Regions from separate parts of the Thalassospira indica genome, predicted to be linked through region 2. Evidence: predicted binding sites of a transcription regulator. Region 2 holds the regulator's gene; each other region holds the start of a gene.

Region 1 (10,123 bases), 430 kb from region 2:
TATTTCGCGGCCGAAGAAGCCGGCGCGATCAAAACCATCGGGCGTGCCATTCGGTCACTGACCGATGATCGACCGCTACAGCTTTTGATATTGGGCTATGTGTTCGCAAGCTTCCTGCAGGGTGTTGCAGGCTTCGGCGTACCGATTGCCGTCGTTGCGCCGCTTTTGCTCGGCATGGGTTTCTCGCCGGTGCTGGCTGTTGCCGCCCCGATGATCGGGCATAGCTGGTCAGTCCTGTTTGGTAATATGGCAACCTCGTTCGAGGCATTGATTGGTGTCACCGGTATTCCCGGCACCGAACTGACCCATTATTCGGCAATCCTTTTGGGCCTGTCGGGCTTTATGTGCGGGGCTGCTGTTTTGTGGCTGGATGGCGGTTTCCGCACCATTCGTCGTCGCATCGTGCCGCTGGTCCTGATTTCCGGCGTGATGGGTGTGGCGCAATATATCATGGCCAATTACGGTGTCTGGACACTCGGCGGTCTGACTGCCGGGATTGCCGGGCTTGTTACCTCGATCATCGTCACCCGGTTCTGGAAACCGCATCCTGATGATGTTGCCGAACAGGTCGTTGATGATCATCAACACATGCCCTTGATCGAGGCCCTGACCCCCTATCTGGTCTTTATTGTGCTGGTCACCATGGCGACCTTCGTACCGGCGGTCGAAATGCTGCTGGGCAAGATCCGCTTCACGCTTGATTTCCCGGAAACGGCCACCGCGAGCGGCTGGGTGATCGAAGCCGAAAGTGCCAAGGCCATTGCGATCTTTGGTCATCCCGGCGCGCTTTTGCTTTATACCGCCGCCATCAGCTTTACCTTCTTTAAGCTGCGCGGTCACTACGATGACGGGATTGGCAAACGCATCTGGCAACGCACGCTTAAAAGCGGTCTTCCGACCAGTATCGGCATGGTGCCGGTGATCGGCCTTGCCATCATCATGGACCATGCGGGCATGACCTACGCCCTGGCCGAAGGCGGGGCTGCGGTCTTTTCCGGGGCCTTTGCCGTTGCCTATCCGGTGATTGCACCGGCAATTGGTGCGCTTGGTGCCTTCATGACCGGCAGCACGAATAATTCCAACGTTGTCTTTGGCATGTTCCAGCGCCACACTGCCGAACTTTCCGGCCTTTCAACCGCCCTTGTTCTGGCCGCCCAAGCAACGGGCGCATCACTTGGCAGCATGCTGGCGCCGTCAAAAATTCTGGTTGGCTGTTCAACAGTGGGTCTGTCGGGCAAGGAAGGACCAGTGCTGTCAGTCGTTCTTAAAACCGGTGTCATCCTGACCGCACTGTGCGGCTTCATGGCGCTGGGTATCCTTCTGATCACGACGATGAACGGGGGCGCGTAACATGAAAAACAAACTGTTTAACCCGGTCTTTCTGGTCCTGACCTCAATCATCCTGCCGATTGCGGCGTTTGAGGCACTGGTGACAGACAACGTCGCTGCAAGCGACATCTTGTTTGCCCTGTTTTGTGCTGTCATGGCCCTGATTGTCGTGCGCAAATAAAAAGCCCGCCGATCAATCTGACCGACAGGCTTATCAGAATATCTTGGGCCAACCTTATGGGCGCAGGGCAGCCAGCTTGACGCCAAAGGCAATGAATACTGCCCCGGTGGTTGCCTTAAGCGCGCGCTGGAAACGACCACTCCCGGCAAAGCGCGTCAGGCGTGCCAGCAACATGATCATGGCTGCAAACCAGATGGCGTTGATTGCCGCATGCAGGCACACCAGCATGAAGGCCGAGGTCACCGCCCCCTCTCCCACCGGGATGAATTGCGGGAACGCCGCCAGATAGAATATCGAGACTTTCGGGTTCAGCGCATTGGTCAAAAACCCCTCGCCATAAGCCTTGATCAGGGTGCGCTTGCGCTTCGCCGGTGATACTTCGGCAACCGTTTTCACCCCGCGCCAGGCATCACGCAATGCCTTAAAACCGACCCAGCAGAGGTAGGCCGCGCCAAGGAACTTCACGATCATGAAGGCCTGTGCGGATTGCACCAGAATCACCGAAATACCAAGGATCGACAAAGTCCCGTGCAGGTAAAAGGCACTGACGAACCCGGCAACATTGGCCATCCCCGCCGCGCGCCCGGATGTCGGGACGGTCTTTGCGACCAGCACACCATTGGGTCCCGGCGACATGACAAGCAGAGACGCAACCAATGCAAAACTCAAAACCTGTGACCAATCCATGGGGCATTCCCTTTCTGATCCGCCGCAAAACCTTCTCGGACTATAAGTCGATCTGATTTTCCGACAAGCAAACAATTGTATCGCAGCAATCCGGAACACGGCAGATCTCGGGCTTGGCGCTTTATCTGATTCCGCTTGAATGTTCCTGTTTTGTTCTATACGTTGTTTGCATGCAAAACCAAACCGCATTCATGGACCAAAATACGGAAAACACGCCTTTTGGTGATGACTGGACGCGCCCGGATCATGACCAAAACGTCTTGCCTGCCCGCGCGCAAAAGGGACGCGGGGCTGTTTCAAATATTAATGGCCGGTTTGAAAGATATATCCATCAGGCAGTTGATGATGGCTGGACGTCACATCTGCTTGAAGAACAGGAACCACCACGGATCAAAACCACCCTTGGCATTGATGGCGCACGTTCTGTCATTACCCGCAATCAAAGCCCCGATGTCCCGTTTGATCGCTCGATCAACCCCTATCGTGGCTGTGAGCATGGCTGTGTGTATTGCTTTGCCCGTCCGACCCACGCCTATCTGGGCTTGTCCCCCGGTCTTGATTTCGAAACGCGTCTTTTCTGGAAGCCAGAGGCAGCCCAGCTTTTGCGCAAGCAACTGTCATCCAAGGCCTATCAACCCGCCCCGATTGTTATTGGCACAAGCACGGATCCCTATCAGCCGGTCGACCGTGACAAGAAACTGACACGGTCGATCATTGAAGTTCTGGCCGATTGCCAACATCCCTTTTCACTGATCACCAAAAGTGCATTGGTCACCCGCGACATCGACCTGATCGCCCCGATGGCTGCCCGAAACCGGGCTTCGGTGGCAGTATCCGTCACAAGCCTTGATCACCGGCTGTCAAACCTTCTGGAACCCCGTGCCTCTGCCCCGCACCGCAGGCTTGAGGCCATCCGAAAACTTTCAGATGCCGGCATTCCCGTCACCGTCCTGTGCGCGCCGGTTATTCAGGGCCTGAATGATACGGAGATCGAAAAGATCGTTGCGGCTTGCAAGGACGCCGGTGCGCAATCGATTGGTCACATCGTCTTGCGGCTGCCGCTTGAAATCGCCGATCTGTTCGAAGAATGGCTGGAGGCCCATTACCCTGATCGCAAGGCAAAGGTGATGTCGCTGATCCGCCAGATGCGCGATGGTCAAACCTATCAATCGGAATTTGGCACCCGCATGCGCGGCACCGGCCCAATTGCCGATCTGATCGCCAAACGCTTTGACGCTGCCCGCAAAAAGCATGGCCTGACCAACCGGTCGCTCAACCTTGATTGCAGCGGCTTCAAACGTCCCAGCGCGAACGGGCAAATGTCGCTGTTCTGAGATCACCAGCAACATTGCCCATATCCCGCAACAGATACCCCATCCGGTTCAGTCCGCGCGCCGGATCAGCATCGTGCTTTTGCCCCCAACCGTAAGGCGCAGCACTTCGCCATCATCAAAGGCGTAGCTCAGGATATGATGGTCAGGATCAATGATCTGTTTGCCTTCGATGGTGACAGCACCGCGTGCAACCAGTTCACTTGCCGCCGTACTGGTCTCGGCAAAACCCGCCATCAGAATAAGCGGCACCACCCCGATCCCGTCTTTCAGGGCATTGGGCGTGAAATCAAGTGTCGGCATGCGATCAGCAAGAGAGATATGGGTCATTTTTCGGTTTCCTTGTTGGTGGGGCCACCTCGGGCAAACCGGTTTATGGAAAAAACAAAGGCCGCCCTGGGGCAGCCGGTCTTGGTTTAATTTACAAACACATCAACAGGCGCCGCGCTATGTGCACGACGTAAAATAGGCGTTCTGATGTGTAATAATGTTTTCCATGCTTTTATGCATATGGCGCTTTTTTCGTTTGGTCAAGCCGCTTGTTGGCCACCCTCCACGCCAAAGAAAAACATCCGCCAGCAAAACGGGCGGGTGCAATGAAACATTGATGGTTTGGCCTGTAAGCGAAGATCCTAGCTGACAACCCGATAGCGGGCATGCACTGCCGGTTCGCTGATGATGGCGGGATCAATCATGGCATTCACCGCGTCCTGTGCTTCGCTGGCGGCAACACCTTCGCGGTCCTTGGCGTTTACATTTCCATCTTCGCAAAGCGCCCTGGCACGTGCACTTTCAAAGAAGCGCAAACCACGTTTTTCCATGACATACAGGGTTTCACCACCCCACTGTCCGGTCCAGACAAGACCAGAAAGACCTTCCATTTCCCGTTCAATCCGGGTCGGAGAAATCGGCATCCCGAGGCAAGTGGTCAAAAGGAAGGAAAGTTCGGCCGCGGTCACCCCGTCTTCGCAGCATTCCTCGGCCAGAACCGACATCACCGCCATGGTCACAACCCGAAGCGAAACCTTTTCCGCATCAAGCCCCGGGAACCGGTTTTGCTGAAGTTCAACAATGTCGTTGGCAATACGATCAACATCACCACGAATGACATAACGGCCCCGCCATACCCGGCAGCTGCTTCTGACTTCCCACGCGCTCATGATTTGGTCCCACCCGTTTTTGTTTGTCCCTGCAAAAAAGATACAACAAACATACATAACGTCAATATCTTTTTCGACTTTTTGTATTATTTCATACACTCGTCACGAAACCAGCGGAAGCCTTCAGCTGCAACGGTGTAACCGTCTTCGCCCTCAACTTCTTCAAGGTAGTCTCTTGCCACGGCCGCATGGAAATCCCGGCTAAAATTGCGCGGCATCCGCAGGTGATTCTGGCGGCGCAAAAGGCGGCGCACATCACCGCGCGTTACAAAACTCCTGCCATCGCGATATTGCAGCCAGATTGCCGCCAACAAGATTATCTCGGCAAAGCCACGTGGTTGCAGGCGTCCGACCAAATCGGCAAAACTGCCAACGAACCCCGTAATGAACATGCCGGGATCTACTGCTCCGGAAAATGCCGCATCGCCTGTATTTCCATTGGCAGAATATGCCTCGCCTGTCCCCTGCACGCCACTGGCTGCGGTCGCGGCGCGATCATTCACCTTGCCCCCCGCACCTTCATTGGCGAAGACATCAACCGCGCCGTTCTCGCGCGGGCGACCGCCACCCGAAACACCAGGTACAGAACCATGCACCGCGTCAACAGCCATTCCCGGTGCCGCCGGTGCCTGCCCGAACAAGGCAGCCATCACCACCGGCAAACGCGCAGGCGGAATCGCGCATTCGAGGTCGACTGGCCCGAAGTCCCCTTCACCGGAAAGCTTGACATGGATAATGGCTGGCACGGCTATATCACTCCTGAATTACACCGCAGCGATACCATACATTACGTACAATTTACAACATCAATATTACATTTATGTATACTAACTTACATTCCAACCAAAGGATTGCCGTAACTTTGGCCTCGACAATTGCCGGTCCGCCACCGCACCATAATCCCGGCAATCAATCCTTTCGCACCAATCCTGTGCGACGAACGGACGCCCCGGCACCAAACGCCGGGCGGTAAAATCAAGAACGCCATCAACCGCCACCAACGGGAGACCAGAAAACATGACACGCCTGATGTTTCGCGAAGACGCCTATGCAAAGAATTGCAACGCCATCGTCACCAGTATTTCGGATCGTGGGATCGAACTTGATCAAACGGTGTTCTACGCAACCGCTGGCGGCCAATCGGGCGATATCGGCACACTAACGCTTGGCGATGGCACGGCACTTCCGGTCGTCACCACGGTCAAGGATCGCGAAACCGGGCGTATCTTGCACATCATTGCTGATGATCATCCCCTGCCCGCGGTCGGCGATACGATCACAGCCGAACTTGATTGGGACAACCGCCACAAGCTGATGCGCTTTCACACCTGCCTGCATCTTTTGTGTGCCGTCATCGAAGGCGATGTCACGGGCGGCAACATCGCCGCCCATAAGGCGCGGCTGGACTTCAACCTGCCAGAGGTCACGCTCGACAAGGATGAAATCAGCGAGAAGCTTAACGAACTGATCGCACGCGATGCCGATGTCTATGACGGGGAAATCTCCGTCGCCGAGCTTAAAGCCAACCCGGAACTGGTGCGCACCATGTCGGTACAGCCGCCAATGGACGGACATTCCATCCGGACTGTCACCATAGAAGGGATTGATTTCCAACCCTGTGGCGGCACCCATGTGCGCAAAACCGGCGAGATCGGCAAAGTCATGGTTTCCAAAATCGAAAAGAAAGGCCGCCAGAACCGCCGGATCAATATCGTATTTGACGACTGACGCCATTTGTAATTGGCAACTGGCAAACATACGGATCACCACCATCCGGTTTGACTGCCAGTTGCCAGCAAGCGGCAGGACCGTTACAAATTTAAATAGATTCAGGACCAAATTTAAAACAATCCCGGAACCAACCGGAAATCCACCACCGTCAATCGGAGCTTGTCCATGACCAACCCACTTTCCGACGCCCTTGTGTCCACCCAATGGCTTGCGGATCACCTTGATGCGCCGGACGTGCGCGTCGTCGATGCCAGCTGGTACATGCCAGCCGAAAACAAGAATGCCCGCGACTTCTATGATGCCGAACACATTCCAGGCGCGGTTTTCTTTGATATCGATGATATCGCCGCCGATGACAGCGCCCCGCTGCCGCACATGATGCCCGATGCGATCAAGTTTTCCGCCAAGGTCCGCAAACTGGGCCTCGGCGATGGTGTCCGTGTGGTTGTCTATAGCCAAAAGGGTTCCGCCCTTGCAGCCTGTCGTGCATGGTGGATGCTGCGTCATTTCGGCCATCATGATGTTGTCGTTCTCGATGGCGGCCTGCCAAAATGGATCGCCGAGGGACGCCCGGTGACTGATGCACCAACCCCGCCGCGCGAACGCCACTTTACCGCACGCGCCAACAGCTTTTTGCTGCGTGAATATGATCAGGTTCTATCGAACGTAAAAACCAAACGCGAACAGCTGGTGGATGCCCGCGCAGGCGAACGGTTCCGTGGCGAGGTTGATGATCCGTGGGGCAAATCCGGCCACGTCCCAGGCTCCTACAACCTGCCCTTTACCAAGCTTCTGAATTCGGATGGCACGTTTAAGTCGGCGGATGAAATCAAGGCCGCGTTCGACGCAGCAGGTGTCGACCTTAACAAACCGATTGTTGCAAGCTGTGGTTCGGGCGTCACGGCCTGTGTTCTTGCCATGGGGGCCTATATTTCCGGCCACAAACAGGTCGCGGTCTATGACGGATCCTGGGCGGAATGGGCCACCACGGAAGACAGCCCGGTTGATACCGGCCCGGCCTGAACATCCGACCCCGTCCGCATCACACATTTAAAATGAGAAACTCGATGCCCGCCCCATCCCCGTTCGGTTCGGATATGACCAACCATACCACCGATGGCGCGGGCATCATTCTTGAACAGCTTAAAGCCCCTTCAAACGACGATATTGCCGCCATCACCCGCCTTTGGATTGCGACCGGCCTGATCCCCGCGATCCGCGATGCGCGGCAGGATATCGAAAACTGTATTGCGGCCGATAATGGCAGCCTGATTGTCGCGCGCATGCCAGATGATCAGCAAATCTTTGCCACCATGATGACCGGCCATGACGCTATCTTTGGCTGGATTCATTATCTGGCGATCGCCGAGCACGCCCAAGGCAGTGGCATTGGCCGCGCACTGGTAAGTTTGGCCGAGGATATCCTGCGTCTTTCGGGCTTAAGTGAAATCCGGATCACGATTGAAAATGCCGCAGCGGGTGATTTTTACGCCAAACTCGGCTATGACTTTATAGCAAGCGTCACCGATCAGGCTGATCCTGATCCGCACCAAAACAAAATACTGCGCAAGAGTTTAGTCCAATGACCCCATCCAATCCGCGCAAGCTGGAAGTTGTGATCAGCTTCCTTGAAATGCAAAGCCCGCCCGAACGCGTACCGACCATCGTCCCGCCCGGCAAGGTCGCGATCATCCGGGCTGAAAACCCGACCCTGTCATTTTATCGCTACCTATATAATACGGTCGGCGAACCTTGGCTGTGGTGGCAACGCCGCCTGATGAGCGACGAAGAACTCTCTGCAATCCTCGCCAAGCCGGAAACACATGTTTATGTGCTTTATGTTGCTGGCGTGCCTGCCGGCTTTGCCGAGCTTGATCTGACGGACTTTGAATCGGATAACGTCATTGATCTGCACTATATGGGCCTGATGCCGGAATTCATCGGCAAGGGCTTTGGCAAATACCTGCTGGATTGGGCGATTGATACCGCCTGGAGCTTCAAACCCACCCGTATCACGGTCAATACCTGCACGCTTGATCATCCAAGTGCACTTGGGGCTTACCAAAAGGCAGGATTTGCTATATACGATCGCCGAACCGATATTGTTGATGATCCGCGCGATACAGGACTGATCCCGCATATCGACCACCATGTCGATCATGATGGTCATCCCGCGAGCGATACACCTGATCGCGAAAGTGATCCGGAAAATGCAAATAATGCAGATTCCGACACTTTGATCGTTGACTTTCCCGACCGCGCACGGTAACAAGCGCGCCTGAGTTTACCCAAGCCAGAGGATGATGACCCATGGCAGTGCCAAAGAAAAAAGTGACCAAGTCCCGTCAGGGCATGCGTCGCTCGCATGACAAGCTCGCCAAGGGCTCGTACCGCGAAGACAAAGAGACCGGCGAACTGCATCGCCCGCACCACATTGATCCGAAGACCGGTATGTACCGTGGTCGTCAGGTGGTCGAGCCGAAGATGTAATTCCGCTCCGGAGAGCTTTTTGCTCTTTGGCGGTTTGCGACGCTATATATTTCCGCGCCGGTCCATCGGACTGGCGTCTGGTTTAAAAAGGGATGAAACCGTTTGGTTTCATCCCTTTTTATTTATCCCTACTCAAATCCATCCGTGCCGGTGCCGCACACAATCACCCCGACCCGCCCCGGATTGGGATCGCCCAGGCGATCATTCATGACGGCCGCAATACCGGCGGCGGCGGAAAGCTCGACCGAAATGCCAAATTCCTTCCAAAGCCACTTGGCAGATTTTTGCATTTCCTCGTCACTGAGCAATGCGATGCGATCCACATTCCTGCCAATCAGATCGACGTTAAGTGCCGATGACTGACGCGGCGCCAGACTGGTGGCCGCCGTATTCACGCTTGGCAAAGTCACGACTTCGTTAGCCTTAAGGCTTTCAAACAGGGTTGCCGCGCCGGCCGGCTCCACACCAATCACCCGGATCGATGGGCGCAACAAGCGCGCGGCGGTCGCCACACCGGCAATCAGCCCGCCGCCGCCAATTGCCACCACCAGCGTATCAAGGTCGGGTTGCTGTTCTAAAAGCTCAAGCGCAATGGTTCCCTGCCCGGCAATCACCTTGGGGTCGGCGAACGGGTGGATATAGGCCATACCGGTTTCACGTGCGTGTTCCATCGCGGCCCGGTTGGCATCATCCCAAACAGCCCCGATCAAAGCCACATCGACACCCTGCGCGCGCAGTTTTTTGACTTTGGGCTGTGGGGTATTGGTCGGCAGGAAGATTTTCACCGGCACAGCAAGGGTGCGCGCCGCATTGATAACACCCATGCCATGATTGCCACCCGATGCGGTGCAAAGCCCGGCTGCTCTTTGTTCAGGTTCAAGGGCCAGTGCAGCATTCATCGCCCCGCGCGCCTTGAAGGATCCACTGACCTGCATGTTTTCAAGTTTCAGGAACATCTCGGGGATGCGATCACGGGCGACAAAGCCGGATGTATCGCCAAAATTACTGGCCGCAAACACCGGGGTCAGGCGCATATGGTCCGATATCGCCTTGCGCGCGGCGCGAAAATCCTGAAGTTCAATCACGGGGCCCCCTTGGTATAGTCTTTGTCATTCACTGCTGTTATCGCCCGTAAAAAATAGCCCGATATCAGGCTTTAACAATGGCTTTGACGCAAAAAGCCTTGAATGGCCGCCGCCAAGGTGGTTTGTCTT
Region 2 (10,123 bases):
GATTTCCGGTCTGCATATGGGGTTGCTTTGCGGGACGGTATTTTTCCTGATCCGGTTCGGGTTGGCCGCCATTCCTCAAATAGCCTTGCGCTATCCGATCAAGAAATGGGCGGCGATGGCGGCCATGCTGGCGGGGCTTGCCTATCTCGGATTATCCGGGGCAACCATCCCGACCCAGCGCGCCTTTGTCATGTTGCTTGTGGTTTGGCTGGCACTCCTGCTGGATCGCCGTGCCATATCGTTGCGCCTTGTGGGTGTGGCCGCGATCATTGTGCTTGTCATTCGGCCTGACGCGGCACTTGGGGCTAGCTTCCAACTCTCGTTTGCCGCCGTTGGCGCACTTGTTGCGTTTTATGACGGTCCGGGGCGACGCTGGCTGGATCGGCAGGGGATGCTGTCATGGTATGAGCGTGTCGGTCTTTATCTTGCCGGTTTGCTGCTGACCAGTCTGATTGTGACGGCCGTGACCGCTCCCATCATCGGTTATCATTTTGGCCGTATTTCGATGCTGGGCGTACTCGCCAATCTGGTCGCCATTCCGGTCATGGCATTCTGGGTCATGCCATGGATTGTCGTAACGCTGGCGCTTGTGCCGATTGGGTTATCGGGGCTCTCACTGTCCGCGATGAAGCCGGGTTTGACGGTGTTATTGGAAACAGCCGAACTGGTTGCCGCACAGGATTGGGGGCTTTGGTATGTCTCGGGACTTGATATGCTGACGGTTGCCTTGGGGCTGTTTGCCCTGGCCTGGATCGTCATCTGGCGTGACAAGGCGATGATCGTGCCGGTTCTCCCGGTGATTATTGCCGCCATCATCTTTCAGGTGCTTCACAAAGAACCCGAAATCCTGATATCGGGCGACCGCGAAAGCTGGGCTGTCTATGATCGCGATGCCGGTATCCTGCATACCTCATCGCGGCTGAATGATTTTCAAAAAGGCATCTGGATGAGCCGCTTTGGCATTCGCCCCGAACACGAACAAAGCCGCGTACAGGCCTGCCAGAACGACCCATGCTCCCTTGATGTTAGCGCTAACATCGTTCAGTCACGGATTATTGTCGCAAGTCGGATTGCCAATCCGTTTTATGCCTGCCGTAATGCAGATATCATTGTCAGCCTGCAAACAGATTTGCCCACCACCTGTCAGGCCTCTGGCGCGCGCATGGTCATTGATGATGACGTTCTGTGGTGGCAGGGTGGCGTTGCGATCAAGCTGCCATCGAAGCCAGATGAAAAGCCTGTCATCAACACCGTCCGCGCTGAAGCCGGCAATTGGCCATGGATCATCATCGGCGGCAGAGCAGGGCGATAAGAGCCTGATCTCACTCAAAAAAAACGCCCGGGCGTGCGCGCCGGGCGTTTGTGGTTGATAACTTCGCGCAAGCAATCAGTACTGACGCAGCAGCCCGACCAGACGGCCCTGAATGCGCACACGGTCCGGCGACAGGGCGCGGGTTTCATAGCGTGCGTTGGCCGGTTCCAGCAGAACTTCACCACGGCCACGCTTCAGGCGCTTAAGCGTGGCTTCGGCGTCATCGACAAGGGCCACCACAATCGTGCCGTCATGGGCCTGTTCGCAGCGCTGGATCAGGACGGTATCTCCATCAAGAATACCGGCATCAATCATCGAATCCCCCGATACTTCAAGCGCATAGTGATCGCCGGCGCCAAGCAGGGCGGCGGGAACCTGTACCATGGTCGTTTGATCGCGAAGGGCCTCGATCGGTGTACCGGCAGCAATCCGGCCATAGAGTGGCAGACCAACGGATTCCCCGGCCTCGGAGAAGGCGGTTGGCACCGTGGTCGGCCGGTGGGCGGCCTTTCGCACACTGGCAAGCGAGGTCACATTGCTTGGCGTTTCCGGGGCGTCATCATCGCTGTTTTCGGGCAATCGTACGACTTCAAGCGCGCGCGCACGATGGGCAAGGCGGCGGATAAAGCCGCGTTCCTCAAGGCCTGTGATCAGGCGATGAATGCCGGACTTGGATTTAAGGTTCAGGGCCTCTTTCATTTCATCGAACGAGGGCGAAATCCCGTGATCGCGAAGGTAATTGTCTATATAGACCAGCAACTCATATTGCTTGCGCGTCAGCATGATATTTCCCGAACCTGTAAAAAGAACAAAAAGGATACATAAATGTTCTACTTTAGTTCTTTTCGCGGGTCAAGCGGCTCTGTGCGATTAAACGATAAAATCGAATAATCAGCGCAACTGTTCAAAAAATGTGAATAGTGGCCGTGCTGGACAGAACGGAATCTAGTCCGCGACGAAGGTCCCCGATTTGCCACCTTCTTTCCGGGTGACCCGCAGATCGGTAATCCTCATACTTTTATCCACTGCCTTGCACATATCAAAAACCGTCAGCGCCGCAACCGAGGCAGCGGTGAGGGCTTCCATCTCGACACCGGTCTTGCCAGTCGTCTTGCAGGTGGCGGTGATATCGACGGCATCCGCGTCGGTCGCAAGTTCCAGATCCACCGTCACCGAGGTTAAGGGCAGGGGATGACAAAGCGGGATCAAATCGGGGGTCTTTTTTGCCCCCATGATCCCGGCAAGCTGGGCGATGCCAAGAACGTCGCCCTTTTTATGGCCGCGCGCGGCAATCAGATTGGCGGTTTCGGAAGACATCAGAACCCGGGCCTTGGCAATGGCGGTGCGCGCAGTTTCTGCCTTGGCCGAAATATCGACCATCACCGCGTTGCCACCGGCATCAATATGGGAAAGCTTGTCTGCCATTGGTTCTGTCCAGTATTGATCAGGCCGCAAGGCCCAGCAGGTTGCGGGTGGCGGTTGCGACGTCGTCCTGGCGCATCAGGCTTTCGCCAATCAGGAAGCACTCAGCGCCGACCTTTGCCATGCGTGCCAAATCGTCCGGGGTAAACAGGCCGCTTTCGGCCACCAGCAACCGATCATCGCCGACCATGCCTGCCAGTTCCTCGGTCGTGGTGAGGCTGGTTTCCATGGTTTTGAGGTTGCGGTTGTTGATCCCCAAAAGGCGTGATTTCAGCTTAAGCGCGCGTTCGAGTTCCGGGGCGTTGTGCACCTCAATCAAAACATCCATGCCAAGGCTGTGCGCAGCATCTTCAAGCTCAGAAGCCAAGCTATCTTCAAGGGCCGCCATGATCAGAAGGATGCAATCGGCCCCCAATGCACGCGCCTCGGTGATCTGATAGGGATCAACCATGAAGTCCTTGCGAAGGGCCGGAAGATCAACCGCCGCACGGGCTGCGACCAGATAGCTGTCATCGCCCTGGAAATAGGGGATGTCGGTCAAAACCGACAGGCAGCTTGCGCCGCCCGCCTTATAGGCCTTGGCGAGTTCGGGCGGATTGAAGTCCGGGCGGATCAGCCCCTTGGAAGGCGATGCCTTTTTGATTTCGGCAATCAGGCCATAACGCCCATAGGCAACGCTGGTTTCAAGCGCCTTGATAAAGCCACGCGGGGCGGATTGTTCCTTTGCCTCGGCCTCGAGGGTGGCGAGCGTCTTGCGCGCCTTGCAGGCCGCAACGTGATCGCGCTTGTCATTGCAGATTTTGGCTAGTACGTCGCTCACGCCGGGGTTCCTTCGTTGGTGATTGTCACAAGGCCTTGCAGGGTTTCGGCGGCCTTGCCGCTATCAATCGCCTCGGATGCCTTTTTGATGCCATCGGCCAGATCACTGGCAATCCCGGTGACGACAAGGGCCGCACCGGCATTCATCAAAACGATGTCGCGATAGGCCCCTTTTTGGGCAGCCAGCAGATCAAGAATGGCCTTGGCATTGACATCGGCATCACCGCCCTTGAGGTCGTCAAGCGTTACGGTTTCAAGGCCGAAATCACTTGGGCTGATTTCAAATGTGGTGACCTTGCCGTTCTTGACCTCGGCAACATAGGTCGGGCCGGTGGTCGAGATTTCATCAAGGCCGCTGTGGCCATGAACAACCCAGGCATGGACCGATCCCAGACGGTTCAATACATTGGCAATCGGTTCTACCCACTGTTTGGCAAAGACGCCAAGAACCTGACGTTTGGTCTTGGCCGGGTTGGCCAGCGGTCCCAGCAGGTTAAAGATGGTGCGCGTGCCCATTTCAACACGGGTCGGCATGACATGGCGCATCGCCGAATGGTGGCGGGTTGCCATCATGAAGCAAAGATTGATGTCGCGCAGCGCCTTTTCCAGAAGCTTCATATCGGCATCAAGATTGACACCAAGCGCCATCAAAACATCCGCAGACCCGGATTTGGACGATGCCGCACGGTTGCCGTGCTTGGCAACGGTGGCACCGGCGGCGGCAGCCACGATCGCCGCCCCGGTCGAGATGTTATAGGTGCCACTGCCATCACCACCGGTGCCGCAGGTATCGACCGCATTTTCCGGGGCGATGATGCCGGTGGCCTTTTCGCGCATGACACGGGCCGCACCGGTGATTTCATCAACGGTTTCACCGCGCAGGCGCAACCCCATCAGGAAAGCCCCCATTTGCGATGGCGTTGCCTGACCGGACATCAGCACGTTAAAGGCCGCCTCGGCCATGCTTTCGGTCAGTTTTTCGCCATCTGCGACTTTGGCCAGAATTGGCTTCAGATCATGATCAGTCGACATCGGGTCTTCCTTGGTTTGCGGTCCGGTGCGAATTATGCACCGGTATAGTCGATAAAATTCTTAAGCAGGGCGTGGCCATGTTCCGAAGCGATACTTTCCGGGTGGAACTGGACACCATGAATTTGATGGGTCTTGTGACGCACACCCATAATCAGACCATCTCCGCTTTCGGCGGTGATTTCAAGGCTGTCGGGCAAAGTTTCGCGTTCAATCACCAGCGAGTGATAGCGGGTGGCCTCAAACGGGCTGGGCAGGCCTTTAAAAACGCTGGTACCAGCATGTTTCATTGCATCGGTTTTGCCATGCATGCATTCGGGCGCACGGACCACCTTGCCGCCAAAGGCCTGACCGATGGATTGATGCCCCAGACACACACCGAGCAATTTGACCTTGCCTGCCGCAGCCTTGATCAAATCAAGGCAAATGCCCGCCCGTTCCGGGTCACACGGGCCGGGGGAAATGACAATGCCCTCGGGATTGAATGCCATAGCCTCATTGACGGTAACCTCGTCATTGCGGCGCACTTCGACCTCTGGGCCGAGTTCGCGCAGATAGTGCCACAGATTGAATGTGAAACTGTCGTAATTGTCGATGAGGAGATACATCGTCGGATGGGCCTGTCTACATTAAGGTCGGCAGAGAATAAACGCCCGTGTCGCTACGTCAAGCAGAAGCAGAGCAAGGGTTTTTTGCGACCGGGGTGTCTTTGATCATCGCGTAAATGATCCTTTAACCGTGCGCTAACCAGAACTGTTTTAAAAACGTGAAAACACAAACCGACTTGATCGGTATATAATCACCATATGGGAAGGGGCCAAACCGTGTGTTTGGTCGCTACGAGCATCCCAGCCAACGAATACTGGAGACCACAGCGTGGCACGCCGGGCAACGACCGCCAAACGTAAGAAGGCGGCACCCAAGAAATCCACTCGTAAAAAGACCGCCCCGAAAAGGAAATCGGGCGGCATTGGCCGCCTGATGCTGGGCGGGGCCTTTGTTGCGGGCACGCTTTCGGCTATTATTGCCGTTGGCAGCATGCTTGAACTTGATCGCGCGTCGGATGAATTTGGCCGCGCAGCGGATCAAGGTGCACCGAATTATGCCCTGGCAGAGCCGGAGCCGACCCCGAAGCTTCGCAAGGATTACAGGCTTTCGGAAAATGCCAATGTTTCCGAACGCGGACGCACGGGATATCTTGTCGGCGAAAATAACGAAACGACGCGATCCACCGGGCAAGGCGGGCAGGGTCTGACGGACTTTGTGCCAGCACCGGCCGCGCGCAAACCGGCCCAGGCCGGGGATATCCTTCCTGGCGATAGCGGCAATGATGTTCCGGTCGCAACCGTTGGCCCGACAAATCAGCCGTGGCAGAAATATGCCGCGCTGACACAGGATACTGGCGACAAGCCGGTGATTGCGATTGTGATTGATGATGCCGGCCTTGATCAGCCGCGCACCGCCAAGACGGTCGATCTGCCGGGGCCGATCACGATTTCCTATCTGCCCTATGCCCGTGATTTGCAGGCACAGGTCAATGCCGCGCGCAAGGCCGGTCATGAAGTGATGTTGCATATGCCGATGGAGCCGTCATCCGCATCGGTTGATCCGGGGCCGCATGCCTTGCTGGCAAGCTATGACCGCCAGACGATCCTTAATGAAATGACCTGGATGCTGGATCGTTTTGATGGCTATGTCGGTGTGAATAATCACATGGGCAGCAAGTTTACCGCCGATCCGGAACGCATGAAAATCGTCATGGAAGTGATGAAATCACGCGGCCTAATGTTCCTTGATAGCCGGACCAGCGCAGACTCGGTCGGCTATTCAACGGCCAGCAGCTTTGGCGTCCCGGCAATCACACGTGATATCTTTATTGATGATGCCGATGATGCGGCCAAGATCGCCGATATGTTGGCCCGCACCGAAAATGTCGCCCGCAAACAGGGCTTTGCGATTGCGATTGGCCATCCGCGCGATCTGACAATCGGGGCGCTTAAAACATGGATCCCCGAAATTCAGGCCAAGGGCTTTGTGCTGGTGCCGATTACCGATGTGTTGCGCCGGTCGATGCGAAGTGTTACCGGCTAGGTTGACCTAGCGGATATGAAAAAGGGCTGCAGTGATTCTGCAGCCCTTTTTGTTTGCGCGATCGAAGATCAGGCGAAGCGATGGGCTTCGCGGGCAGCGGCCATCAGCGCACCAGCCTTGTTCTGGCATTCCTTGTGTTCGAGTTCCGGTTTGCTGTCGACGACGACACCGGCACCGGCCTGAATATGGATTTTTTCGTCCTTGATGACGGCGGTGCGAAGCGCAATGCAGGTATCCATCGAGCCGTCGGCCGAGATATAGCCGATGCACCCGGCATAGATGCCACGGCGCACCGATTCCAGTTCATCAATGATTTCCATGGCGCGGACCTTGGGCGCGCCCGAAACGGTTCCGGCCGGGAAACCAGCCTTGAGCGCATCCATGGCGTCATATTTGGTTTCGTCAATCTGCCCGACCACGTTAGAGACGATGTGCATGACGTGGGAATAGTATTCGATCTGTTCGCGGTCGGTGACGCGGACGGTGCCCGGTTTGGAAACGCGCCCGACATCATTGCGGCCAAGATCGAGCAACATCAGATGTTCGGAGCGTTCCTTGGGATCGTCGAGCAGGTCCTGGGCCATGAGTTTGTCGTCATCGGGCGTTTTGCCGCGCCGACGGGTACCGGCAATCGGGCGAATGGTGACTTCGCCGTCGCGGAGCCGCACCAGGATTTCCGGGCTGGCACCGACGACCTGAAACCCGCCGATATCAAGATAGAACATGAAGGGTGACGGGTTGATGCGGCGCAAAGCCCGGTAAAAGGCAAAGGGCGGGAGCTGATAGGGCAGCGTGTAGCGCTGTGACAGCACCACCTGAAAGATATCGCCAGCGCGAATATAATCCTTGGCCTTTTCGACCATGTCGTGGAACCCGGCCTCGGTCACGCTGACCGCAGGCTCCGGCAGGGTATCGGGCACGGATTTGGACCGGCGGTCGATAAACAGATTGCGCTGGAACTGTTGGACCACGTCATTAAGACGCGCGCAGGCCAGATCATAGGCCGCATCCGCCGAAATGCCGCTTTCCGGGCGCACGGGCGTCACCACGGTAACCGTGTCTTCGATGGTGTCAAAACTTGCCGTCACGGTCGGGCGGATGAAAATGCCATCCGGGACATCAAGTTCGTCCTTGTTGCTGTCAGGAAGCTTTTCCATCAGGCGGACGGTGTCGTAACCCATATAGCCGACCAGACCGGCACTCATGGGCGGCAGGTTGTCGGGCAGTTCGATATGGCTTTCGGCGATCAGTTTCTTGAGGCTTTCGAGCGGGGCGTCATCCTCGGCCACGAAGGCGTCGGCATCAGCCATGGCGCGTCGGTTGAGTTCGGCCTTGTTGCCAAAACAGCGCCAGATCAGATCGGGCTTGAGACCGAGGAAGGAATAGCGCCCGCGGACCGATCCGCCTTCAACAGATTCAAGCAAATAGGTGTTTGGCATGCCTTCGGCGATCTTGAGGAATGCCGAGACCGGCGTATCAAGATCAGCGGTCAGCGCGGTCCAGAGAACCTGCGAAATGCCGTTGTCGTAGTTTTGCTTGAAACTGGTGAAATCCGGTTTGATTTCCATGATTTGTCCGCTGGTTGGGCTTGGTCCGTTTGGCGACGGCGTCTTTGAGATAGAAAAAGGGCGACCGGATTTTCCGGTCGCCCCTGGATGCGTATCAGTTTGCAGCGGTCGGCTGATAAAGCTCGTTGATCACGCTGTTATTGACGCTGACCGAGATTTCCTCGTTCAGGTAGTTGAGATACTGCGCAAGGATGTCTTCGTTGAGCGCTTCCTTGAGCTCGTCATTTACCGGTGCGGCATCGGCGGTGTTGATGTCGGCGGCCTGAATTTCATCAAGCTTGACGATCATGACGTCTTCGCCGGTCTGGATGGCTTTGGCCTTGCCGTCTTCAAGGGTGAAGAGGGCAGCGGCAATCGCCGGGTTGACGTCATCTGCAAGACCACGGCCGGTACGACGGGTCAGGCCGGTTTCACGAACGTCTGCCCCGTCTTCGGAGGCGAGGGTTGCGAGATCAGCACCGGACGTATTGATGTTGCCAGCCAGTTCTTCGGCCTTTTCCATCATCAGGCGTTGGCGTTCTTCGGCGGTCCAGGCGGCGACAACTTCGTCGCGGACTTCGTCAAACGGACGAAGCGCCGACGGAGTTACGTTTTCAACACGAACGACATAGCGCGTGCCCGAAGCGGTTTCTTCGAGGAAGCTTTCCTCGCCATTTTCGAGCTCGAAAATCTTGGCGTTGATTTCATCGGCACCATCGACATCCTGACCAGCAAGGCCTTCGCCGCGGACAACACCATCAAGCTTGTAGGTCTTTGCGCCAACATCGCGTGCGGCATCTTCGATCGGGGTGCCGGCACCGAGTTCTTCATCAAAGGTGGCCGCCAGATCATAGATGGCGTCTTCGGCTTTGAACTGTTTGAGGCCGTCAACAATGATGTCGCGGACTTCATCGAGGCTTTGCGTGCTGCCCGGGGTGATCGAGGATACGCGAATGATGTGCCAGCCAAGAGCGGTTTCAACCGGCTCGGAGATGCCGCCTTCGTCAAGCGAGAAGGTCGCATCGCTGAGATCCGGCAGGATGTCATTTGCGGTGAACTGGCCAAGTTTGACCATGGCTTCGTCCATGTTCGCGTCTTCCTTGGCGACCGTCATGAAGTCTGCACCTTCCTGCAGGCGCTTATAGGCTTCACGGGCGGTCTGTTCTTCGTTCGGCGAAAACAGGATTTGTTCGACCGTGCGTTTTTCCGGGGTCTGGAATTCTGCCTGACGCTGTGCGTAGGCATCCGCGATTTCATCTTCGGTTACGGTGACGGTCGAAATCAGGTCAGCGGCACTCAGCGTTGCAAGGGTGACATTGCGGCTTTCCGGCGCGGTGAACTGGGCCGCGTTTTCTTCGTGATAGGCACGCAGGGTTGCGTCATCAGCAACCGGAATGTCAGCGAATTCATCCTTGTTCAGTGTAAAGAACGAACCGCTGCGCTGTTCATTGCGGTAAGCGACGATCTGACGCGCCATGATGTCTGGCACCGTTGCCGGGTTGGTCAGGCTGCTGACAACCTGCTGGCTCATCATGTCGCCACGGACACCGTTGATGAATTCGTTTTCGGTATAGCCAGCCTGATACAGGGCCTGCAGGAAGCGATCACGGCTGAACTGGCCGGTGGTCGGATCCTTGAAGCTGTCAGACGAGAAGATCTGATCGCGGACGGCTTCGTCGCTGATGCCGATACCGATGTTTTTGGCATCTTCACGCAGGATCTTCTGGGATACGAGCGACTGCACCGTATTGTTCAGAAGGCCCATCTGAATGGCCTGCTGCTGGTTGAAGTTCGGTCCGAACATGTTTTGCATATTCTGCACGCTACGCTGGAAGGCGCGATCCAGTTCGACCGGGGTGATTTTCTGGCTGCCGATTTCGGCAACTTCACGCGAGGTGCCCAG
Region 3 (10,123 bases), 1.6 Mb from region 2:
GCCACGGCCCACGTTTGAAAACATCCTGGACAAGCTTCAGGGCAAGGCATTCTTCGACGAATTCCGAAGTGGGGACATGGAACTCAATTCATCGTTCGAAGACACCAGCGTCGAAGAAAACCTGACGGAGCTTCGCAAGCATCTTCTTGCAGAGTCGTGAACCGGATCCACCAACGGAAAGGCTTGATCATGACAAGACTTTCATGCCGCATTGTTTTGGTCGTCTTGCTTGCCGGCGTTCTGCAGGCAATGGCGCCAATAAGCCATGCCGCGCAGGTACTTGATGATGGGATGTGGTTCACTTTGCCCGGGCAGGCACAGGACATTTCGGTGACTGCAATTGGCGAAGCCTATGCCATCTCGGTGGATGGAACCCCGCTTCGCTGGGATCCGCAAGAAGAACGGTGGCGCTCAATGTCGGGCTCATTTGCGCGCATCACCGGTGCAGCCGAGCGCCGCCCCTGGGTCATTGACGATGATGGTGATGTTTATCGCTATAACGGTCTGTGGTGGGAACGCAAAGGCAGTGATGTCGTTGATGTGGCGGGCAATGCAGGCGGCGAAATATATATCGCAAAGACGGATGGCTCCGTTCATAAATGGTTGGAACTCCGTCATAGCTGGGAAAACATAACCGGCATTGCGAGACGTCTTGCCGTCGATCCGGACGGACGCTTGTGGGCGGTCACCCCGACCAATGAAATCCGGATGCTTGATGACGAAGGGTGGCACACACTGCCCGGTCAGGCACACGACATTGCAGCAGGCGTCAATCAACGTGTGGCGAAGGTACACCCGGATGGTCGGGTAATGCTTTGGCGGAAGCGTGATCAGCGTTGGTTTCTTCTTAAGGGTGTGGATACGGCAACCGACATCGCGGTAACACGTTCGGGGGCACCGTGGGTCATATTGCAGGATCACAGCATTCTGGCCAAGGTTCGGATTGCTGTATCATCTGGCATCGAGCCGCAAGATCAAGAAACTGGTCCAGAGTGGCTAAGTGCACCGGAAGCCCGCCCGGATGACATCAAGGCGAATGATATAAAGGCGGATGAAATTACTTCTGACGCTCCATCCGCAAGTCCGCCCGCAGCACCGCTCGCGCGCGCAGAGCTGCCTCGTGCAGAGCCTGTTTCACCGCCGCCAGCAGAAACGCAAACGGCATCAAATGACCAGTCTGGTCTGGGCAATGGGCAGCGAACAGAACGACCTGTTTCTGATAATATTGCCGATGATCTGGCAGCCCGGACCTATTCCGGGACCCTGACTTTCACCGATACGCGAGACAATGCAGACCGTGTCGCCATTGGCCGGGATGGCAGCGTTTTCGCCATTCGTGGTGGCGATATATTGCGTTGGTCAAATACCAGACAACGGTTCAACGAGTTTCCCGGAAGCCTTGTTCGTCTTGCCGTCGACCCGGATGGCAATCCATGGGGTGTTTCGGCTCTTGGTCGGGTTTTTCGCCATACCGGGCGAGATTGGCAGCAAGTGATTGGCCAAACAGCTGCGGATATTTCAATTGGCGCAAACGGCGATGTTGTCACGGTGAACGCACAAGGGCGCCTGTATCGAATTGAGCGTGACGGCACTGTCGCGACACCGATTGATGGTAGTGGTGTTGCGGTCGGCGTAATGCCGGATGGCAGTACCTGGACTATTGGTGAAAATGGTTTCCTGCAATATTGCGACGAAACGGGATGCAAGAATGTCAGCCAAAAAGCATCCAGTCTGGCAATCGGTTCGGATGGGACTGTCTGGATCGTAACGCCAGAGAGTTTGTTGCGCCGGTACAACTCAGATACAGCAGGCTTTGAAACCATCCGGATTACAGGTCAAACGCCCCAACGCGTGGCGGCTGGACCGCAAGGTTACCCTTGGGTGGTCACAAAGGATGGATCGGTTCTATCCAGTCAGTTCTTTGAGCGTGATGAAAGTAATGATGTCCGCTTAGCGGCAACGACGTCCGAAGAAATGGACGGTCGTGGCGATACAACGTCAGTCACATCAAACGCTGTCGAAGGTTTCACCTTCACCAAGAACATCCGGTTCGACACTGTAAACACGGATGCAGCACCCTCTGGCGCCGATATCAAGCTTGCCATTGGCAACAACAACGTCGTCTACGGTTATTCCTATTCAGGTGGTCAGACGCAATCGGGTGCAATGTTTGTGTTTGATGAACGCCGCAAAAGATTTGTGAGTGAAACTACCGTTTTGGGAAACCAGAACGCCAATGTGCAGGATTTTGACATAACAAGTAATGGTGATATCTGGGCCTATACCACATCTCCGTCGACCGGCCTTTTCAGAGAACGTAATAACGGCCAGCTGGAATTCACGGTCAATGGTTTGACACCCGAAGGCGTCTCGGTTGCTCCTGACGATACAGTCTACGCGATCTTTTATACCGGTGGTGATTACTGGCTGTATTCCAAAGATCCCGACAAAAGCAGCTTTTCACGGTTTAGCAACTTTAATTCGCTGTTCGACGTTTCGGTCGGGCCGGGTGAAGATGTGTGGATTGTTGATCGCAATCTATATGTCCGACAATGGACGGGATCAGATTTCGAAAAGCGCCCGCGTCAGGGGCAAAAGGCCCAGGCGATCCGGGTCTCGCGAAACGGCGAAGTCTTCATCCGCAGCGTGGATAACGACGTCTATCGCTGGAATGCGACCAACAAGAGCTTTGATCTCATCAAGAACTCCAGAGCCGAAAACTTCGACGTCCAAGAAGACGGACGCATCTGGCTGAGTGTGGACAACACACCGCTCGTCAAACGGGCACGCGATTAGGAGCAAGGACATGAGCAACCAAAACAACATCTCAATGTCTGCGGACATCGGACATTACCGACTATCCCACGCAGGGTACAGTTCCCTTTTGCGCCAAGCTGGCTGGCAAGTGATGCTTGCTATCTTCATTGTGCTGCTTGGTTTCGTTGGTTTGACGTTCTCCACTATTCCAGCCAAGGCTGAGGCGATTTGTGGTGGTCTTGATCAAAACGGACAATTGCAAGACAGCTGTACAGGGCGACCTGCCAAGTATGAAGGCAAGCCCGGTACGTCCTGTCCATCGGGGCAGTTCTATGATCTTGAAGCCTGCTGGTCCTGCCCGTCCGGTTATGCCCGTTCTGGTGACCATGTTACCACCGATACGGCATGCCACAAGATCACGGACAAGGATGTTTTTTCTGATGCCAAACCGGCGAAACTGCTTGAAGGCGTTTCTCAGTGTCCGGCGGGAAGCTTCTTTGATCCTTATAATGGCGGGACCTGCTGGCGCTGCCCGTCGGGGTATAACCGGACGTTGTTTGACCCGGTACATTCCGACAAGGCTTGCGAGCGGGTGACTGGTTTTTTGCAATTCAGTTGGCGTAACGCGGAATTCAAAGGTGCGCAGTGTGGTGACGATAACGCTGTGTTCGATCTGATTGACGGTGGTACCTGCTGGTCTTGCGGTGATGGATATGTCCGCACCATCAATTCAGTCAAAAGCAGTCAGGCCTGTGGGCGCCCCATTTTCGAAACCGCCTCTGCCGAGAAAAAGGGCAAGGCCGGGTGCAAGCAATATGGCAATAACGCATTCTGGGACCCGAAGAATTTCGGAAGTTGTTACAGCTGTCCGGCGGGCTATACCCGATCAAAAGAGTCTGTAGATTCGCCCCGTGGTTGCCTTGCCCCATCAATTGAATGGGAAATGGCGCCGTATGTGAGCAAAGGTTTCATGCAGATGGACGGGGCGACCGAAATCGTGCTGAAACTGATCGAAGAGCGCACGGAGCTCGAGCGCATTGCGGTTAACATGGGACGTGCAATCGGGACAGACCGGACCCGATCCATCGAAGCGCTTTGGCAGGAAATTGCGCAGTTCCCCGAAGAGAACCTTGCACTGCGCTATGCGGTGCTTAATCACGTGATTACAGCTGTAAAAAGTGGCTCCGTTGCGCCAAGCAGCCCTGAGGGTCGACTTGTTCGGGAGATCGAGAGTTTTGCCAACGGCTATCGCGTCTATCTGGCGACTGAGGCCGTGAAAGCTTATGACGTCTGGCATGCTGCCCAGACCCTGAAACTCAAAAACAAGCAAGAGGCAGATACAAAAGCAGGGCGTTCGGATATGCGGTTCCTGTTCAGCGACCAGTTGCCCGTGCCGCCGAATTTCGAGCAGGTGACAAACCGTGCAGCTCTGGTCAACACAGTGGCTGCCGTTCCTACATTGGGCATGTTTTCGACAGCACTTATTCCACTTGATGATGAAACGGTTGCCGATCGAATAATCAAAGAGGCTTATCCCAATCGGACGGATGACGTTCTTGACGACTTTGATGAGATCACCAACCTGGACGATAAAATGAGAAGAGTGGGGCAGCAGGCAGATGACAGCCTGGATAATGTCCTTGGCTCTACCGATGACCTGGGCAAGGTTGCATCAAAGATCGGTCAGGAAATGGGCGAACGCGCCGATGATGCTGCACGTGTTGCGGCAAAGGCAGCGTTCAAGGCATCCAAGAAGCTCATCACCAAAATGCTTGCGGTCAGTGGTCCGCAAATCGTGATCGAGATTGCGACGGCGGTTTTGGAGGCAGAACTCAACAAGAACCTGGCAAAAGCAGATGCGCGTCCGGCACTGATGCGCGCACTTGAACACGCAAAGTCCTATAAACCAAGCTTGCGTGTCTGGCTGCAAAACAAGGATGAAGCGTCCAAGGTCTATGCATATTGGGCATTGGCAACAAGCAACGAAGTGCGCGCATCGGTAAGTGATTTGAACAAAATCGCTGTCGCGGCAACGGCAAATTATAAAGAAACCCGCTTTGCGGCCGATCCGCTCTATTACGTCTATAATGAAGGCCAATGGCATAATTTCGAGGGGCAGGCGACAGCTATCTCAGCCGGTCCAATGGGCGATGTTTGGCATATTGGTGGTGGTCAGGTCTATTGGGCTGATACGGCTAGTGACAACAAATGGTCTGCTATTGGCGGTGGCGATACCTTCGTTGATATTGCGGCAATGCCTTCAAAAAAATCGGCCTTTGCCCTGATGGAGGGTGGGGCAATGAAGACCTATGATGGCCGGGCCTGGCGCAATGTGCCGGGCATCGGTCATGCGGTCGATGTGGCCCCGGATGGACGCAAATGGCACATCGGTGGCAGCAACAGCCTTTATGTCGCAGGCCCTGATGATTTCAGGTGGCAGCGGGTCAATGGCCCAAAAGCCAAAAAGATATCGGCAGGACCGGGCGGGATGCTTTGGGTTATCGATACCAACGACAAGCTGCACTATTTCCTGAACGATCAATGGAAGGACTTTGGCCGCAAAGCGCAAGATGTGTCGGTCAGTTCAGACGGAGCTGTCTGGATTACCAGTCTGGGTAACGAGGTCTTCCGGCTGTCCTATAACGGTCAGTGGAAGAAAGGCAATGGCGGAACCATCCATCAGGTAGATGCTGGCGAAGCGGGTACATTGTGGGCATTGCGGCCAGATAACGCGATTGTCATGTATCGACACAAATCAGCGTCGCGCCCACCAATGGCTGATCCCGGCTCGTTCATTGATTCAACCAAAACCATTGTGCAGGACAACGGGATTACGATCACACATATCGAGGTCGATGAACCAACAGTTACCTATGTCGTGATGTCCGGTCCCAAGAAGTGGCGAGATGTCGCCGGTATCGCAAGCCAGGTCAGCATCGGCAAAAGCGGGGATATCTGGCATATCGGTGGAAGTGGCTCGCTTTACATCCAACCCAAAGGACATTTGGGGTGGAAGCAGGTTCTTGCATCCGGTGTCGCTCGTGTTGAAGCCGACCGGCTTGCAAACAATGCCTTTATCCTGACCACGGATGGTAAAATGTGGAACGTGGATTCCCTTGGCAAGAAAACACCGATTTCAGGCTGGGCCTCGGATATTGCCGTCGATGACGTTGGAACCAAGTGGCACATTGGCGGGAACGGCAGCGTCTATCGCATGGGCGGTAATGGCTGGGTCAGGGTTCCGGGCAATGTTTCCAGAATTGCGGCCGGTGGCGACGGGGAAGTTTGGTCAGTCGGTAGAAATAATGAAATCTACCGATTTGCTAACGACCGTTGGAACGAGATGCCTGGCTCGGCACGTGATGTGGCTGTCGGCAGAGATGGGTCGGTATGGCATCTGGGCGGCCCGAACGGCGATGTCTTGTATAAATGGAACGCCAAAGATGAGAACTGGGAGGGCATTGACCAAACCAGAGCGCAGACCGTGTCGGTTGGAGCGGATGGTGACGTCTGGGTCGCCCGACCAGATGGCTCTATGACAGCCTATGATTAAGGCGTGGTGGGATTGGAAGTCGTAATCGGCTTCCAATCCATTTCGTTGCAACTCACGATTTTCATTGTAGCTTTTCGATAGGACGACATCGTTAAAACAGTTTCTCAAGTCGCTTTGACGGAAATTGTCATCTTTTATGTCAATCCGTGGCAACTTATTTGGCAATCGAAAATGCTAAGACATTGATTTCGCTGGATGCCGAATGTCACCTTTTGTGGCACCTGACAATCACCATATTATATGATGATTTCCCGTGGTTACCTTACCCTCACCGTAAATCATCAGACTTTTTGCGTCCCGCTCGCCCGGTTGTCATAATTTGGGGCAATGAAGGGTTGATTGGTACGGTGCTGCAAAAACGAAGCAATCGAGAACAATTTCGCAAAGTGGTGACAGCTTCCTGGTTGACTCTGAGAGGCGAGAATCCTAATTAAGAACAAATAGTGAACATTTGATCTTGATGTGAGATGCTGGCTGACAGACTTCATAATGCACGCGTCGTATTGGCAGAGGCGGAAAAGCAATGGAAAGTGAGCTTTTCCGGCTTGTCTGGTGATTCAAGCGATGTCATTTCGTATATGTTCGGGAACATCATCACATTATCTCGGCATATCAGTCTTGGTGGTATCGCTCGGGTTGGTCTGCATGAAGTAATCAGTCGTCATGATGTGGGGGCGGCATCAATTCTGGCGTGGTATCTGTCGCAGATTGACTTGCAGGAACAGGTAGGGAAATCAATAGGCAGGCCCGTGCTTTGGGTCAGGCAAAGGGGGGCGATTGATCAGGGTGGTTTTTATCATCTGGCATTGCCGATTGATCTGGATGCAGGGACACGACCTTTGATGATGGTGGTTGATCAACAGGCCACAGCACTTTGGGTATGTGAAGAGGTCGCCAAATCTGGACAGTTTTTATCAATCATACTGGAAACCACCGATTACGAACTGACGGCGTCACGGCGTTTGCAACTGGCTTGTGAGGTTGCCGGAACACGGATGATCGTCATGCGCAACGCATCACAAAGCGGATGTTTGATGCCATCAAGCGCGCTGACGCGCTGGAAGATTGAACCGGTATCGGGTGCAGAGCAGAACAGAACGGGGAATATTCATCATCTCAGCCTGATCGGGGGACGCGGGGTCCGACCGGGAAGCTGGAAAGTCAAAACCGATGCAAAAACGTTTTCTTTATCTGTGGCTGACCCACTGGAAAACCGACTGTCAGAAGACAACCCCAAAGACAGGCACGCCCACGCCTGGTCAGCCCCGCGATGTTGACAGTCAGAAAACTGCCCCACAGGCCTCAAAGGCACAAGCCACCCCGCACGTGATCACGCGCAGTGACCACAAGGGCGTGCTCGTCTGTGGCCTGAATGCAGCGGCACAAAAGGCCGGGCTGCAGGGCGGCATGCGCCTTTCTGATGCGCGCAGCATCCTGCCCGATCTTCAGGACAGCCCCGAAGAGCCAGAACTCTGCGATAGCAAATTTGCCCGTCTGGTGCGCTTCATGGACCGCTATAGCCCATGGATCGCACCAGACCGCGACCTGCATGCGCATGGGCTTAATGGCGATGCGGGCCTGTGGCTTGAAATCACCGGCGGCAGTCATTTGTTTGGCGGCGAAAGTGTGATGATCAAACAGATCCTGCGCGATATGAAAGCCCAGGGCATTGCTGCCCGTGCTGCCATTGCCGATACCGCCGGGGCCGCATGGGCCGCGGCCCGGTGTCATCCGGGCGCACCCGGTGAGCGCATTTTGTCCCTGCCGCGCGATCACGGGGTTGCGGCCGGGTTTCCGGTATCGTGCCTGCGATTGTCTGATGACATCAACGCGGTTCTGTCGCGGCTTGGCCTAAAACAACTGGGCGATATCACGCCCCTGCCGCGTGCCAATATCACCACCCGCCTTGGCCCGAATGTGTTGCATCGCCTTGATCAGTTTTATGGCCGCCTGCCCGAACATCTGAATTTCGAGCTGCCCGATGCCCCGTGGCTGATCAAACAGAACTTTGGCGAACCATTGGGGAGTGCAGACACGCTGGCACATGCGATTGAAAGCATGGTGGCCGAGCTTTGCGCCAAACTGCGCGATGAAAACCTTGGTCTTAGGCGGTTACTCGTCCGGTCCATTCGGGTCGATGGCCATGCCCATACCATCACGACCACAACTGGCACGCCCTGCCAGTCCGAAAGCCATATCTTGCGCCTTCTGGCGGAAAAGATGCCCGGGGTGGATACCGGCTTTGGCATCGAACAGGTGATTGTCTATGCCCCCTGGGTCGAACATGTTGCCTTTCGTCAGGTCCGCCTTGATCGCAAACAGGAAGAGAGCAGCGATCATATCGCCCTTGCCCAACTGCTCGATCGCATTGCCCATCATCTGGGGCCCAAGGATATCCTGTTTCGTCCGGCCCATCACGCCAGCCACCTGCCCGAACGGGCCACCATCCGGCAATCGCCCACCGGGGCTGCCAAACCGGCACGTCTTGCGGATGCGCCTTTGCCCAAACGCCCGGTGCGGCTGATTGATCCGCCTGAACCGGTTGATGTCATGGAACGCAATGCTAACGGCGCGCCGACAAAATTGCGCTGGCGCAAGATGATGATTGATGTCTTGCTGGCCGACGGGCCAGAGCGCATCTGCCCGGAATGGTGGAGCCATCTGGACCGGGATAATTACGCCCTGTCGCAGATGACACGCGATTATTTCCGCATCTGCGATCAGAAAGGCCGGTTGATCTGGCTGTTTCGCAGCGGCCATGCCGGGCAGGATATCTGGTCGGTGCATGGATTGTTTGCCGGATGATGTCATGAACAAACCAAGCAGCACCAACACCACATCCGCTCCCCCGGCCTATGCCGAACTCCATGTCAGCAGCAACTTTTCCTTTTTGCGCGGCGCATCTCATGCCGAGGAACTGGTCCTGACGGCGGCCACCAAGGGCCTGCAGGCGATTGCGATCACCGATCACAACACATTGGCTGGCGTGGTGCGCGGCCACACAGCACACCGCAATTATGCCGACCGGCTGAATTACATTGTTGGCTGTCGGCTTGATCCGATGGATGGGCCATCCTTGCTGTGTTATCCGACAGATCGCGCGTCTTATGCCCGGCTGTGTCGGTTACTGACCCTTGGCAAGCGCCGCGCACCCAAGGGATCGTGCGAGATTTATATCGCTGACATTCTCACCCACAGTGAGGGCCTGCTGTTTATCGCCGTGCCGCCCCAAGTCCCTGATGACACCTTTCGTGCTGAATTGATGCGCCTGAAACCCCATCTTGAAGGACGTTTGTGGCTATCTGTTGGGCGGTTCATGGACGGGTTTGACAGCGAACGCCTTGAATATACCGAGGCGGTCGAGGCCGACCTTGGCATTCCCGCCGTGGTGACCAATGACGTGCATATGCATTTGCGATCGCGCAAACCGTTGCAGGATGTCCTGACCTGTATTCGCCATCACTGCACGCTTGAAGATGCCGGGTACCGTTTGTTTCCAAATGGCGAACGCCACATCAAATCGCCGCGCGAAATGGTCCGCCTTTTTCCAAATCACCCGCATTGGTTGGCCCGCACCGTCGAGATTGCCGATCAATGCACCTTCAGCCTGGATGAGCTGCGCTATGAATACCCCGATGAAAATGACGGCACGGGCGAAGGCACCCAGGAACGTTTGATCCGCCTGACCTGGGAAGGGGCGCATAAACGCTATCCCGAAGGTGTGCCGGGCAAGGTCAAAAACCTGATCGAGACAGAACTTAAACTGATCGACGAGTTGGGCTATGCCCCCTATTTCCTGACCGTGCATGACAT

Evidence for each region. The regulator LexA, encoded in region 2, represses DNA repair genes until DNA is damaged. The targets are predictions, from matches to a motif close to ATGTTCTANTTTGGTTC.
Region 1: DY252_RS11085 (PA0069 family radical SAM protein) is a predicted target of LexA. The motif match lies at 2,337-2,353, and genes of this name have one in related genera.
Region 3: DY252_RS05760 (ImuA family protein) is a predicted target of LexA. The motif match lies at 6,671-6,687, and genes of this name have one in related genera.

Annotation. Positions count from the first base shown of each region.
Region 1 is NZ_CP031555.1:2,332,296-2,342,418, reverse strand. It holds gene DY252_RS11095 (L-lactate permease) at 1-1,350, shown strand, start outside; gene DY252_RS22150 (hypothetical protein) at 1,352-1,510, shown strand; gene DY252_RS11090 (LysE family translocator) at 1,565-2,197, opposite strand; gene DY252_RS11085 (PA0069 family radical SAM protein) at 2,368-3,531, shown strand; gene DY252_RS11080 (tyrosine--tRNA ligase) at 3,580-3,858, opposite strand; gene DY252_RS11075 (hypothetical protein) at 4,161-4,688, opposite strand; gene DY252_RS11070 (hypothetical protein) at 4,775-5,434, opposite strand; gene DY252_RS11065 (alanyl-tRNA editing protein) at 5,706-6,416, shown strand; gene sseA (3-mercaptopyruvate sulfurtransferase) at 6,585-7,442, shown strand; gene DY252_RS11055 (GNAT family N-acetyltransferase) at 7,487-8,005, shown strand; gene DY252_RS11050 (GNAT family N-acetyltransferase) at 8,002-8,688, shown strand; gene rpmF (50S ribosomal protein L32) at 8,730-8,909, shown strand; gene DY252_RS11040 (threonine ammonia-lyase) at 9,038-9,994, opposite strand.
Region 2 is NZ_CP031555.1:2,762,055-2,772,177, reverse strand. It holds gene DY252_RS13130 (ComEC/Rec2 family competence protein) at 1-1,312, shown strand, start outside; gene lexA (transcriptional repressor LexA) at 1,388-2,095, opposite strand; gene moaC (cyclic pyranopterin monophosphate synthase MoaC) at 2,258-2,737, opposite strand; gene trpC (indole-3-glycerol phosphate synthase TrpC) at 2,757-3,554, opposite strand; gene trpD (anthranilate phosphoribosyltransferase) at 3,551-4,585, opposite strand; gene DY252_RS13105 (anthranilate synthase component II) at 4,618-5,190, opposite strand; gene DY252_RS13100 (divergent polysaccharide deacetylase family protein) at 5,459-6,673, shown strand; gene trpE (anthranilate synthase component I) at 6,742-8,241, opposite strand; gene DY252_RS13090 (peptidyl-prolyl cis-trans isomerase) at 8,336-10,123, opposite strand, start outside.
Region 3 is NZ_CP031555.1:1,199,650-1,209,772, forward strand. It holds gene DY252_RS05745 (hypothetical protein) at 1-160, shown strand, start outside; gene DY252_RS05750 (tectonin domain-containing protein) at 190-2,796, shown strand; gene DY252_RS05755 (tectonin domain-containing protein) at 2,807-6,310, shown strand; gene DY252_RS05760 (ImuA family protein) at 6,814-7,587, shown strand; gene DY252_RS05765 (Y-family DNA polymerase) at 7,481-9,115, shown strand; gene DY252_RS05770 (error-prone DNA polymerase) at 9,120-10,123, shown strand, end outside.